One region of the Shinella agrisoli genome, then DNA from elsewhere that is predicted to be linked to it. Evidence: predicted binding sites of a transcription regulator. Region 1 holds the regulator's gene; each other region holds the start of a gene.
The links. Region 1 encodes PhoB, which activates phosphate uptake and scavenging genes when phosphate is short. Its sites were predicted from a motif close to TGTCATNNANCTGTCAT; they were not measured.
Positions count from the first base shown of each region.

Region 2: a site for PhoB is predicted at 1,187-1,203, ahead of ACIIOY_RS13400 (RNA degradosome polyphosphate kinase). Genes of this name have one in related genera too.
Region 3: a site for PhoB is predicted at 1,154-1,170, ahead of ACIIOY_RS20005 (alkaline phosphatase D family protein). Genes of this name have one in related genera too.
Region 4: a site for PhoB is predicted at 755-771, ahead of phnC (phosphonate ABC transporter ATP-binding protein). Genes of this name have one in related genera too.

Region 1 covers NZ_JBJIEP010000008.1:26,565-28,761, reverse strand. The annotation lists gene phoU (phosphate signaling complex protein PhoU) at 1-507, shown strand, start outside; gene phoB (phosphate regulon transcriptional regulator PhoB) at 528-1,211, shown strand; gene ACIIOY_RS10270 (GcrA family cell cycle regulator) at 1,354-1,884, opposite strand.
Region 2 covers NZ_JBJIEP010000010.1:212,320-214,516, reverse strand. The annotation lists gene ACIIOY_RS13410 (AI-2E family transporter) at 1-190, shown strand, start outside; gene hdaA (DnaA regulatory inactivator HdaA) at 221-919, shown strand; gene ACIIOY_RS13400 (RNA degradosome polyphosphate kinase) at 1,250-2,197, shown strand, end outside.
Region 3 covers NZ_JBJIEP010000020.1:45,485-47,681, reverse strand. The annotation lists gene ACIIOY_RS20010 (M3 family metallopeptidase) at 1-986, shown strand, start outside; gene ACIIOY_RS20005 (alkaline phosphatase D family protein) at 1,266-2,197, shown strand, end outside.
Region 4 covers NZ_JBJIEP010000009.1:157,458-159,654, forward strand. The annotation lists gene phnL (phosphonate C-P lyase system protein PhnL) at 1-82, shown strand, start outside; gene ACIIOY_RS12000 (DapH/DapD/GlmU-related protein) at 79-693, shown strand; gene phnC (phosphonate ABC transporter ATP-binding protein) at 847-1,695, shown strand; gene phnD (phosphonate ABC transporter substrate-binding protein) at 1,775-2,197, shown strand, end outside.

The DNA.
Region 1 (2,197 bases):
CGCCAGCCGATGGCGGCGGACCTGCGCGAGATCATGGGCGCGATCCGCATCGCGGCCGAGCTGGAGCGCGTCGGCGACCTCGGCAAGAACACCGCCAAGCGTGTCATCGCCGTGCAGAGCTCGGGCATGCCGCGCAAGCTCGCCCGCGGCCTCGAGCACCTTGCCGAGCTCGCCCTGATGCAATTGAAGGAAGTGCTCGACGTCTTCGCCACGCGCTCGGTCGACAAGGCCAAGGCCATCCGCGAGCGCGACGACGAGATCGACGCGATCTACACCTCGCTGTTCCGCGAGCTCCTGACCTACATGATGGAGGATCCGCGCAACATCACGCCCTGCACGCACCTCCTGTTCTGCGCCAAGAACATCGAGCGCATCGGCGACCATGCGACGAACATCGCCGAAACCATCTACTACATGGCGACCGGCTCGCAGCCCGAGGGCGAGCGCCCGAAGGACGATACCTCGACGTCGGTGGTTGCCGCCGGCACCAGCGACGTCTCCGAGTAACGAGAGCAGGGTTCAGGTCCATGGTGCCCAGAATTGCCGTCGTGGAAGACGAGGAGGCGCTGAGCGTCCTCCTGCGCTACAATCTCGAGGCCGAAGGCTTCGAGGTCGATACGATCCTCTCCGGTGACGAGGCCGAGATGCGCTTGCAGGAGCGCATGCCGGACCTGCTCATCCTCGACTGGATGCTGCCCGGCGTTTCCGGCATCGAGCTGTGCCGGCGCCTGCGCCAGCGGCCGGAAACCGAGCGCCTGCCGATCATCATGCTGACGGCGCGCGGCGAGGAGAGCGAGCGGGTCCGCGGCCTTGCCACCGGCGCGGACGATTATGTGGTCAAGCCCTTCTCGACGCCGGAGCTCGTCGCCCGCGTGCGCGCCATGCTCCGCCGGGCCAAGCCGGAGGTCGTCTCGACGGTCCTGCGCTGCGGCGACATCGAGCTCGACCGCGAGACGCACCGCGTCCACCGCCGCACCCGCGAAGTGCGCCTCGGCCCGACGGAGTTCCGCCTGCTGGAGTTCCTGATGACCTCGCCAGGCCGCGTCTTCTCCCGCTCGCAGCTCCTCGACGGCGTCTGGGGCCATGACATCTATGTCGACGAGCGCACCGTCGACGTGCATGTCGGCCGCCTGCGCAAGGCGCTCAACTTCGCCAACATGCAGGACGTCATCCGCACAGTCCGCGGCGCCGGCTATTCGCTGGAAGCCTGAGGCGAAAAGTTTCCTCCCAAGGACGGAATGGGCCCTTCGGGGCCTGTTTCGCGTTTTGCGGTGCGTTGACCTCGCCCTTATTCTCCAACCCAGACGAAAACGGGCCCTTCCGGGCCCGCGTCTCAGTCCACGCTCGTGCTGTTCACCGCATCCGCCGCCGCTCGGCCGAGGGCTGGTAGGCGAGGCGCTGGTGGTAGGTGCAATAGGGCGAGTTGTCCGGGGACTCGTTGCCGCAGAAATGGAAGTCGTCGTTCAGCGGATCGCCGATCGGCCATTTGCAGGTGCGCTCGGTGAGCTGCGTCAGTTCCAGCCGGCGCGACATCGGCACGACCACGGCATTGCCGTTGGCCGGAACCGGAAGCTGGTCGCTCTGCGCGTCGAAATCGATCTCTTCCTTGGCGATGGTGTTGCCGGCCGGGCGCGCCACGGTGCGGGCGGTGACGGCGCGGGCCGCGAAGTTGGACGGGCGCGGGGCTGCCGCCGCCGGGCGCTTCGGGCGCGATGCGCTCTGCGTGCCGCCGGCCTTGGCCCGGCCCGGCAGGTTCAACCGGTGCACCTTGCCGATGACCGCGTTGCGGCTGACGCCGCCGAGCTGTGCCGCGATCTGGCTCGCGCTCAGGCCCTCGCTCCAGAGCTTCTTGAGTTTCTCGACGCGCTCGTCTGTCCAGTTCATGCTCTCGTCTCCGTTCGGCGCTCGCAATGCGGGAATCCCTCATCGCGTTCCGGACGGGTCCGGAACTGAACGCCCTAACTCTTTTGGTGACTAGTTCCGCCGCATGCAGCCTAGTAATTGGCCTTTAACCTAGAGTCCGGGGGACTCCGTGACAAGAGTCGCCCGAATCGAGGCGAATCGATTTCGGAGTTTTCCCCAACTTGCTGGTCGGGTGTGACTCGATAGCGACACCTTCCACGCGTGCCGTGAATCCTCACCTTGCGGGAGGTTCAGCCGCATTTCGGCTTGCGATTTTGTTGACATCCCGGGGTGA
Region 2 (2,197 bases), on a different contig from region 1:
GGTCTGGCTGATGTTCGCGCTGGTCGCCTTCGGCGCGCTCTTCGGCTTCGTCGGGCTGATGATCGCGGTGCCGGCCGCCGCCGCGGTGGGCGTTCTTGTCCGCTTCGGCCTCCAGCGCTACCTTGACAGCGACCTCTATCACGGGGCGAGCAAGCCCGTCCTCCTCGAAGAGAGCCTGCCGGAAGAGTGACCGGCCTCGACAGCGTATCCGGGTAAGACCATGACCTCGCGCAGCAAGACCGCCGAACAGTTGCCGCTGGCCTTCGGGCACGATCCCGCCACGGGGCGCGACGACCTGCTCGTCGCAAAGCCCGTCGACGCGGCGGTGGCGATGATCGACGCCTGGCCGCACTGGCCCTCGCCCGTCGTCGTCATCGCCGGGCCGGTCGGCTCGGGAAAGTCGCACCTTTCCGCCATCTGGCGCGAGAAGGCCGGCGCGACGCTGGTTTCGGCCCGGCCGAGGGAGGGCGCGGAAGAGGCGGCCGCGCGCGGCCCCGTGCTCATCGAGGACGCCGACCGCGCCGGCTTCGACGACCGCACGCTCTTCCACGTCATCAACAATGTGCGCCAGCACGGCCACACGCTGCTCGTCACCAGCCGGCTCTGGCCGATGTCCTGGCCGGTCGACCTGCCGGACCTGCGCTCGCGCCTGAAGGCGGCGACCGTGGTGGAGATCGGCGAGCCCGACGACGAGCTGCTCTCCCAGGTCATCGTCAAGCTCTTCGCCGACCGCCAGCTCTTCGTCGACGACAGGCTCGTCGCCTATATCGTCGCGCGCATGGAGCGCTCGCTGGAGGCCGCCCAGACGCTGGTGGACCGGCTCGACCGCCTCGCGCTCGCCCGCGGCAGCCGCATCACCCGCGCGCTGGCGCAGGAGGTGCTGGGCGAGATGGTCGGCGGGGAGGATTTCGCGGGGTAGGTTCCCGGTGCCTGCGGTTTGCCGCCGTCGCATTTGGCGTTCGCCCCTCACCCTGACCCTCTCCCCGCAGGCGGGGAGAGGGGACTTGCCTTGCGGGCCGCCATTGCTTCAGGAAAACGGTGCGGCACATCTCCTTCGCCCCGCCTGCGGGGAGAAGGTGGCCGGCAGGCCGGATGAGGGGCAGTCTCCAGATGCGGCGGCCTGACCGCGATGGGAGATGCCCGGCAGAGGGGGAGTACCCGCCTTATTCCACCGCCCCGGATTGACTGTCACAGTTCCGTCGTCAAACTGGGATAGGAGCCGGAAGACGGTCAACGGGCGGAATGTGAAATGGATACAGCGACTTCGGACCTCTCTCAGGAAAAGCCCGTCGAGGACGCGGCGCCGGAAGGGGCGGTGGTCGACATCGAAGCCCTGATGGCGAGCCCCGAGCGCTTCATCAACCGCGAATTCTCCTGGCTCCAGTTCAACCGCCGCGTCCTGGAAGAGACGCTGAACACGGCCCATCCGCTGCTCGAGCGCGTGCGCTTCCTGTCGATCTCGGCGGCCAACCTCGACGAGTTCTTCATGGTGCGCGTCGCGGGCCTGGAAGGCCAGGTGCGCCAGGGCGTCGGCATCCGCAGCCCCGACGGCAAGACCGCCGCCGAACAGCTCGACGACATCCTCAAGGAGATCGACAACCTCCAGATGGAGCAGCAGGCCTCGCTCGCCGTGCTCCAGCAGTATCTCGCCAAGGAGGACATCCTCATCGTCCGTCCCACGGCGCTGTCGAGCGACGACAAGGTCTGGCTCCAGCAGGAGTTCACCCAGTCGATCTTCCCGGTGCTGACGCCGCTCTCCATCGATCCGGCCCACCCGTTCCCGTTCATCCCGAACCTCGGCTTCTCCATCGGCCTGCAGCTGGAAAGCACGACGGGCAAGGAGCCGATGACGGCGCTCCTGCGCCTGCCGGTCGCGCTCGCCCGCTTCATCCGCCTGCCGGACGCCGACCAGGCGATCCGCTACATCACGCTGGAAGACGCCGTCGGGCTCTTCATCGGAAGACTCTTCCCCGGCTACATCGTGCGCGGCTCGGGCACGTTCCGCATCATCCGCGACAGCGACATCGAGGTGGAGGAAGAGGCCGAGGACCTGGTGCGCTTCTTCGAGACGGCGCTGAAGCGCCGCCGCCGCGGCTCGGTGATCCGCATCGAGACCGATTCGGAAATGCCCGAATCGCTGCGCCGCTTCGTGGTGCAGGAACTCGGCGTGCCGGACAACCGCGTCGCCGTCCTGCCG
Region 3 (2,197 bases), on a different contig from region 1:
AGCCCTACCTCCAACTGGAAAAGATCATCGACGCCTGCTTCGACGTCGCCGAACGGCTCTTCGGCATCCGGGCGATCGAAAAAAAGGGCGTGCCGGTCTATCACCCGGATGTCCGGGTCTTCGAGATCCGCGACCGGGAGGACAGGCTGGTCGCCATGTTCCTCGGCGACTATTTCGCACGGTCCTCCAAGCGCTCGGGCGCCTGGATGAGCTCCTACCAGAGTCAGCACCGCCTGCCGCTGAAGAACGGCGCGGTCGGCGAGCTGCCGATCATCTACAACGTCTGCAATTTTGCGAAACCCGCCGAGGGCAAGCCGGCGCTGCTTTCGCTCGATGATGCGCGCACGCTTTTCCACGAATTCGGCCATGCGCTGCACGGCATGCTCTCCGACGTGACCTATCCGTCGGTCTCGGGCACGGGCGTGGCGCGCGACTTCGTCGAGCTGCCGTCCCAGCTCTTCGAGCACTGGCTGACGGTGCCGGAGGTCCTGACCCGCTACGCGGTGCACTACCGGACCGGGGAGGCGATGCCAGGGGCGCTGCTCGACAAGGTGCTTGCCGCCCGCACCTTCAATTCCGGCTTTGCGACTGTGGAATTCACCGCCTCCGCGCTGGTCGACATGGCTTTCCATACGCGCGGGCCGGTCGAGGACCCGATGGCGGTGCAGGCGGAGGTGCTGGAGAAGATCGGCATGCCGAAATCGATCGTCATGCGCCACGCGACGCCGCACTTCCAGCATGTCTTCTCCGGCGACGGCTATTCGGCCGGCTACTACTCCTACATGTGGTCGGAAGTGCTGGATGCCGACGCCTTCGCCGCCTTCACGGAGACGGGCGATGCCTTCAATCCGGCGATGGCCGCGCGGCTGAAGACCTATATCTACGCGGTCGGCGGTTCCGTGGACCCCGAAGACGCTTACAAGGCGTTCCGCGGCAAGCTGCCGAGTCCGGAGGCGATGCTGGAAAAGAAGGGGTTGGCGGCTTGAGGCTTGCTGCCCTCGCCTTCGCTCTTGATCGCGCTCTTGTTCTTATGAGCTCTTGCCGCGACCGTGCCTCCCCGCCGACCTCTTGGTCGGGTCAAGCTCGACCATGACGGAGGAAGAGGGAGGCGGGTTAGGGGATGGGCGTGCGGGCACGCACCAGACACGCACTCCGTCATAATACCGTCACCGAACTTTCGGTGAAACGTCATCGTCCCGTTACCGGAGTGACACGCCCGGGACTCATGGTCTGCCCGTCGATTCGCGGGCTTGGCCGGAGGTGGCATGGCGATTGTTCCCGAGGCGCTGACGCGGCGCTCGTTCCTTGTGACCGCAGGGGCCGGTGCGCTTGCGGCCTCCTCCGCGCTGGCGCTTCCCTACTATGCAAGGCGCCATGGCAGCCCGGCCTTCTCGCACGGGGTGCAGTCCGGCGATGTCGATTGCGCCTCCGGCATGGTCTGGGCGCGCACCGACCGGCCGGCGGAGGTGATGCTCGAATACTCGACCACGGACAGCTTCCTGAACGCGGCGCGCCTGCCGCTGCAGAAGGCGACCGTCGCCTCCGACAACACGGTCAAGGCGATGCTCTCCGGCCTGTTGCCGGACCAGGATATCTTCTACCGCTTCACGGCGAGCGACCCCTATTCCAGCCATCTCGTCTCGGAGCCGGTCGTCGGGCGCTTCCGCACCGCGCCGATGCGCAAGCGATCCGTTCGGTTCGTCTGGTCGGGCGATACGGCGGGTCAGGGCTGGGGCATCGACGATGTCGGCATGAAGACCTATTCGACCATGCTGCGCCACGAGCCGGATTTCTTCATCCATTCGGGCGACACGGTCTATGCCGACGGGCCGATCCCGGACGAGATCCCGCTGCGCGACGGCGGCGTGTGGAAGAACCGCATCGTCACCGACGAGAAGCGCGACGTGGCCCGCACGCTCGCCGAATTCCGCGGCCAGTGGAAGTACAATCTTCTCGACGAGCATCTGCTGGCGTTCAACAGGGCGTGCCCGACCTTCTTCCAGTGGGACGACCACGAGGTGCTGAACAACTGGTCGGAGTCGAGCGATCTTTCCGGCGACCGGCGCTATCTGGAGAAGGATATCGGCGTCTACGAGGCGCGCGCCCGGCGCGCCTTCCACGAGATGACGCCCATCCGCTATTTCGCCACCGAGCCCGGCCGCATCTTCCGCAAGATCGCCTACGGGCCGCTGCTCGA
Region 4 (2,197 bases), on a different contig from region 1:
CCACGACGATGACGTGCGCGAGAAGGTCGCCGACCGCATCGTCGACGTCTCCGCCTTCTCGCCGCGCAGGGCCGCCGCATGACGAAGCTGTCCGAAACGCCGCTGATCCACCCCACGGCCAATGTCGCGGATTGCCGGCTCGGCCGCTACACGGAAATCTCCGAGCGCTGCCGGGTCAGCGAGACCGAGCTCGGCGACTATTCCTACATCATGGAGGACGGCTCGGTCTGGTGCGCGACGATCGGCAAGTTCGCCAACATCGCCTCATCGGTGCGCATCAACGCGACGAACCATCCGATGTGGCGCGCGACGCTGCACCATTTCACCTACCGCGCCAACGATTACTGGCCCGACGCCGACCAGGAGGGCGATTTCTTTGCCTGGCGGCGGGCGCACCGCGTCACCATCGGCCACGACGTCTGGATCGGCCACGGCGCGACGATCCTGCCGGGTGTCACGATCGGCAACGGCGCTGTCATAGGATCGGGCGCGGTTGTCACAAAGGACGTCGAATCCTACACGGTCGTCGGGGGCGTGGCGGCGAAAGTCATCCGCGAACGCTTTCCCCGAACCATCGCCGAGCGCATGGAAAAACTCGCCTGGTGGGACTGGGATCATGCCCGGCTCCGCACCGCCCTGGACGACTTTCGCAAACTTGACGCAGAAGCCTTTCTCAGCCGTCACGGCGGCTGAGACAACCCTTTCGGATGCCGGAATTTCAGGCCTGTGGACTGTAATTTTTCCGACACGAAAGTGACATCGCCCCTTCATCAACAGCGTTTAGAGCCAGTTCCGAAAACGACAGGACCCAACCCCGGGCCGAGAGTTAAGGAAGAGGGATCCGCCATGTTCCGACTGAAGAATGTCACCCGCCGGTTCGGGACGCGTGTCGCGGTCGACGACGTGACCTTCGACATTCCCGAAGGCCAGATGGTCGGCGTCATCGGCCGCTCCGGCGCGGGCAAGTCCACCATGCTGCGCATGATCAACCGTCTTGCCGATCCGAGCGAGGGCACGATCCATTTCGGCGATGTCGAGGTCTCCGCGCTGCGCGGCGCGGCCCTGCGCAACTGGCAGCGCGACTGCGCGATGATCTTCCAGCAGTTCAACCTCGTGCCGCGCCTCGACGTGCTGACCAACGTGCTGCTCGGCCGCCTCAACCATCGCTCCACGGTGCTCAGCATCCTCAACCTCTTCACCCGCGAGGAGCGCATCATGGCGATCGCCGCGCTCGAACGCCTCGGCATCGAGCAGACGGCGCTCCAGCCGGCCGGCACGCTCTCGGGCGGCCAGCAGCAGCGCGTGGCGATCGCCCGCGCGCTGATGCAGAACCCGAAGATGCTGCTCGCCGACGAGCCGATCGCCTCGCTCGACCCGCTGAACGCCAAGATCGTGATGGACGCGCTGCGCGACATCAACGAGCGCGAGGGCATCACGGTCATCACCAACCTGCACACGCTCGACACGGCGCGCGCCTATTGCGAGCGCATCATCGGCATGGCGCATGGCCGCGTCGTCTTCGACGGCCCGGCGCGCGACCTCGATGCGCAGGCCGTGCGCACGATCTACGGTACGGGGGCCGATGGCGCGGAGATCGACGAAAGCGTCACCTCCACCGCCATCCGCGATCCTGCCCGGCAGGACAACATCAAGGAATCCGCCAGCCCGACACCGCTGGCACTGGCCGGGCTGTGAGCCGGCCGGGATCGAAAGGCCCGCGTGAAGGGTCAATAAACTTCCAGTCCGGCGAAGCCGGCCAAACAGGAGAAAGATCATGCTGAAGAAAGCTCTTCTCGGCGCCGTTGCGCTCATCGCGCTCGCCGGCCACGTGCAGGCTGAAGACCTCAAGGAATTCCGCGTCGGCATCATCGGCGGCGAGAACGAAGCCGACCGCCTGCGCAACTACCAGTGCCTCGGCGACCACCTGAAGGCCGACCTCGGCTTCGAGAAGGTCTCCTTCTTCCCGGCCGCCGATTACGACGGCGTGATCCAGGGTCTGCTCGGCGGCACGCTCGACTATGCCGAGCTCGGCGCTTCGGGCTTTGCCAAGATCTATCTCGCCAATGCCGATGCCGTCGAGCCGATCCTGACGACCGTGCAGACGGACGGGTCGACCGGTTACCACTCGATCATGGTCGCCCGCAAGGATTCCGGCATCACCAAGCTGGAAGACCTGAAGGGTAAGAAGCTCGGCTTC